Regions from separate parts of the Streptomyces seoulensis genome, predicted to be linked through region 1. Evidence: riboswitches for the same ligand, from Rfam matches in the RefSeq annotation. Region 1 holds a riboswitch; the other holds the start of a gene.
What was found. A riboswitch is a leader RNA that binds a small molecule or an ion and turns the genes downstream of it on or off. The one in region 1 is predicted to bind glycine.
Positions count from the first base shown of each region.

Region 2: linked by a shared signal. The riboswitch ahead of gcvP (aminomethyl-transferring glycine dehydrogenase) and the one ahead of gcvT (glycine cleavage system aminomethyltransferase GcvT) in region 1 are both predicted to bind glycine.

Region 1 is NZ_AP025667.1:5,274,632-5,276,801, forward strand. It holds gene HEK131_RS24205 (AAA family ATPase) at 7-681, opposite strand; glycine riboswitch at 856-944, shown strand; glycine riboswitch at 945-1,052, shown strand; gene gcvT (glycine cleavage system aminomethyltransferase GcvT) at 1,115-2,170, shown strand, end outside.
Region 2 is NZ_AP025667.1:2,418,814-2,420,983, forward strand. It holds gene HEK131_RS11245 (DNA polymerase IV) at 1-303, shown strand, start outside; gene HEK131_RS11250 (PRC-barrel domain-containing protein) at 311-682, opposite strand; glycine riboswitch at 802-896, shown strand; gene gcvP (aminomethyl-transferring glycine dehydrogenase) at 1,072-2,170, shown strand, end outside.

The sequences.
Region 1 (2,170 bases):
CCGCGCTCACTCGGCGAACTCGATCCGCCGCAGGCCGTCCGCCGAGGCGCGGTCCAGCAGGACCACCGAGCCGCAGTCGGCGGGGCTCTCGCCGCGCTCCACGGCGCCCAGCAGGCGGGCGGTGGCGCCGCGGTGACGGCGGAAGGCGTACCGGGAGACGCCCCGGCCGCGCTCGCGCTGGCCCTGCCGGGCGGTGCCGGCCGGCACGTCGAGCAGGATCAGGTGCAGGGTGCCGCCCCGGCGGCGGGCCTCGCGGGCGAGCCAGGAGCGGACCCAGGGCTGGGTGCCGCAGTCGTGCACGACGACGCCCTCGCCGGTGCCGAGGGCGCGGCGCAGTCCGGCGTAGTGGGCGAGGCGGACCAGGGGGCGGTAGAGCGCGTAGGGCAGGGCGGCGGGGAGGCGGGCGGCCCAGCGGTCGCGGGCGTCCTGGGAGTCGACGCGGTGGCCGGGCACCGTACGGCGCATCAGGGTGGACTTGCCGCTGCCGGGCAGGCCGGTGACGACGGCGAGGTCGTGGGGGCCGAAGCGCAGGGTGCGGGGGCCGCCGCCGGTGCGGCCGCGCAGGTCGCGGACGACCGGCGCGGGCCACTGGGCCCGGCGCTCGTGGGCGGGCACCGAGGGCTGCTGCGGCACCGGGATGCCGGTGGTCGTGGCGTACACCGTGGTTCTGTTCACCGTGATCGTCCTCCCCCTGTGGGCTCAGGTCATCCCCTGCCCAACTTATGTAAAGAGAAGGTAATGCGCCGGGGCGCCGGTCGGGTCCCCGAACGGCTACAGGCATGTCACAGCCGGCGGGCCCTTCAGGGCCCGGCCGTGCCGTGCGATGATGTGCGCGCCAACTGCATACCGGCCGCTTGAATCCGCGCGGGAGAGTCCCCATCCGGGGCGCCGAAGGAGCAAGTCCCTCCCTTGAATCTCTCAGGCACCGTTACCGCGCGGGCGAGGCACATCTGAAAAGCGGGCCGCTGACGGCAGTGGCTCCACCCAAGGTGCAAGCCGTGACCGTGCGGGTCATGGCGAACCTCTCAGGTTCCGATGACAGATGGGGAGGAACGTTCCTCGCCCGCGTCCGGCTCCGTCCGCGCGGGGGACCCATCGCCCTGGGAGACGACCGATGAGCAGCACCGACTCCACCGCCCCGCGCCGCACCGCGCTCGACGCCGTGCACCGCTCGCTCGGCGCGACGATGACCGACTTCGCCGGCTGGGACATGCCCCTGCGCTACGGCTCCGAGCGTGACGAGCACCTGGCGGTGCGCACGCGGGCCGGCCTGTTCGACCTCTCGCACATGGGTGAGATCACGGTGACCGGCCCCGATGCGGCCGCCCTGCTGAACTTCGCCCTCGTCGGCGACCTCGCCTCGGTCGGTGTCGGCCGTGCCCGCTACACCATGATCTGCCGGGCCGACGGCGGCATCCTGGACGACCTGATCGTCTACCGGCTCGCCGACGCCGAGTACATGGTGGTGGCCAACGCCTCCAACGCCCAGGTCGTGCTGGACGCGCTGACCGAGCGCGCGGCCGGCTTCGACGCCGAGGTCCGCGACGACCGCGACGCCTACGCGCTGCTCGCCGTCCAGGGCCCGGAGTCCCCCGGCATCCTCAAGGCGGTCACCGACGCCGACCTGGACGGCCTGAAGTACTACGCCGGGCTGCCCGGCACCGTCGCGGGCGTCCCCGCGCTGATCGCCCGTACCGGCTACACCGGCGAGGACGGCTTCGAGCTGTTCGTGAAGCCCGAGCACGCGGCCAAGCTGTGGCAGGCGCTGCTGGAGGCCGGGACCGCCGCCGGTCTGGTGCCGTGCGGGCTGTCCTGCCGGGACACCCTGCGCCTGGAGGCGGGCATGCCGCTGTACGGGCACGAGCTGACCACGGAGCTGACCCCCTTCGACGCCGGTCTCGGCCGCGTGGTCAAGTTCGGCAAGGAGGGCGACTTCGTCGGCCGCGAGGCACTGGCGAAGGCCGCCGAGCGCGCCGAGGCGCAGCCGCCGCGCGTCCTGGTCGGCCTGATCGCCGAGGGCCGCCGGGTGCCGCGCGCCGGATACTCCGTCGTCGCGGACGGCGCGGTGATCGGCGAGGTCACCTCCGGCGCCCCCTCCCCCACCCTCGGCAAGCCGCTGGCCATCGCCTACGTCGACGCCGCGCACGCCGCCCCCGGCAGCACCGGTGTG
Region 2 (2,170 bases), 2.9 Mb from region 1:
GAGGAGACGCCGGAGGAGAGCGCTCCCGATCTCGGACCCGAGAGACCCGAGCCCGCCGCGCCGGAGTGGCGGGCGGGCCAGGACGTGCGGCACCCCGAGTACGGCCACGGCTGGGTGCAGGGCAGCGGCCTGGGGCGGGTCACCGTGCGCTTCGAGACCCCGACCTCCGCGCCGGGCCGGGTACGGACGCTGCGTGCCGACGACCCCGACCTGACACCGGCCGAGCCACTGCCGCTGGTGGGGGAGGTGTGCGGGCAGCGGGAGGAGGCGACCGGCGCGGGCGGGGCCACGGGAGGCGGATGAGGGGGGCTCAGGTCTCCTCGGTGCCCGCGACCTTGCCGAAGTCGCGGTCCGGGGTCCTGGCGGAGGGGCCCACGTCGAGACCGTAGTGGTGGTAGAGCTGGAGTTCCTGCTCGGGGGAGAGGTGACGGCCCACGCCGAAGTCGGGGGCGTCCTTGATGAGGGCGCGTTCGAAGGGGACGCGGAGCGCGCCGTCGACCAGTTCGCTGGGCTCCAGCGGGACGAAGGCGTCGCGCGAGAAGAGGCCGGTGCGCACCGCCGCCCACTCCGGGACGCCGGTCGCGTCGTCGAGGTACACCTCGTCTATGGTGCCGATCTTGGTGCCGGCTCGGTCGAACGCCTTGCGGCCGATCAGGCTGCGCGGATCGATGTCGGTCTGCACGATCCCTCTCCCTCCACATGGTCGCAACTCATCCGTAAGCACTACAAAAGAGCAGAATCAGCCGGGCGGCCACTCGAACGCCGCGCTCAGGACCCCGCTGGTAGGCTGAACAAGGCTGCTGACCCCGTGCGGGAGAGTCCTCCGAGCAATTCGGAGGCGCCGAAGGAGCAACTCCTCCCCGGAATCTCTCAGGCCCCCGTACCGCACGGACGAGGTCACTCTGGAAAGCAGGGCGGGCGTCCATGGCTCCCGCTCTCACCGACGGTGCAAGCCGGGGTCCGCTGGCCCCCGGTGAAGCTCTCAGGTAAGAGATGACAGAGGGGGAGGCCGGTGGGCACCCGAGCCGTGGTGCCCCTCGCAGGTCGCGTCAGACCAGGAGGCCTCCGCACATGACCGCCCCTCGCATTCCGCTCGCCGACCTCGAAGCGGGCATCCCCTTCGAGCAGCGCCACATCGGGCCCGACCAGGAGGCGCGGGCCAAGATGCTCGCGCAGGTCGGCTACGGCTCCCTCGACGAGCTGACCGCCGCCGCGGTCCCGGATGTGATCAAGAACGCCGACGCGCTCGACCTGCCGGGCGCCCGCACCGAGGCCGAGGTGATCGCCGAGCTGCGCGGTCTCGCGGACCACAACCAGGTACTCGGCTCCATGATCGGCCTGGGCTACTACGGCACCTTCACCCCGCCGGTCATCCTGCGCAACGTCATGGAGAACCCCGCCTGGTACACGGCCTACACGCCGTACCAGCCGGAGATCTCCCAGGGCCGTCTCGAGGCCCTGCTGAACTTCCAGACGATGGTCGCCGACCTCACCGGGCTGCCCACCTCCGGAGCCTCCCTGCTGGACGAGGGCACCGCCGCCGCCGAGGCGATGGCGCTGTCGCGGCGCATGGGCAAGAACAAGAAGGGCCTCTTCCTGGTCGACGCGGACACCCTGCCGCAGACCATCGCCGTCATCCAGACCCGCGCCGAACCGGCCGGTGTCGAGGTCGTCGTCGCCGATCTGAGCGACGGCATCCCGGCCGACGTCGCCGCCCGCGACATCACCGGCGTCCTGCTCCAGTACCCCGGCGCCTCCGGTGCCGTACGCGACCTGAAGCCGGTCGTCGAGCAGGCGCACGAGCTGGGCGCCCTCGTCACCGTCGCCGCCGACCTGCTCGCGCTGACCCTGCTCACCTCGCCCGGCGAGCTGGGCGCGGACATCGCCATCGGCACCACCCAGCGCTTCGGCGTGCCCATGGGCTTCGGCGGGCCGCACGCCGGCTACATGGCCGTGCACGAGAAGTTCGCCCGCAGCCTGCCCGGCCGCCTGGTCGGCGTGTCCGTCGACGTCGACGGGAACCGCGCGTACCGTCTCGCGCTGCAGACCCGCGAGCAGCACATCCGCCGCGAGAAGGCCACCAGCAACATCTGCACCGCCCAGGTGCTGCTCGCCGTGATGGCCGGCATGTACGCCGTCTACCACGGCCCCGACGGCCTGCGGACGATCG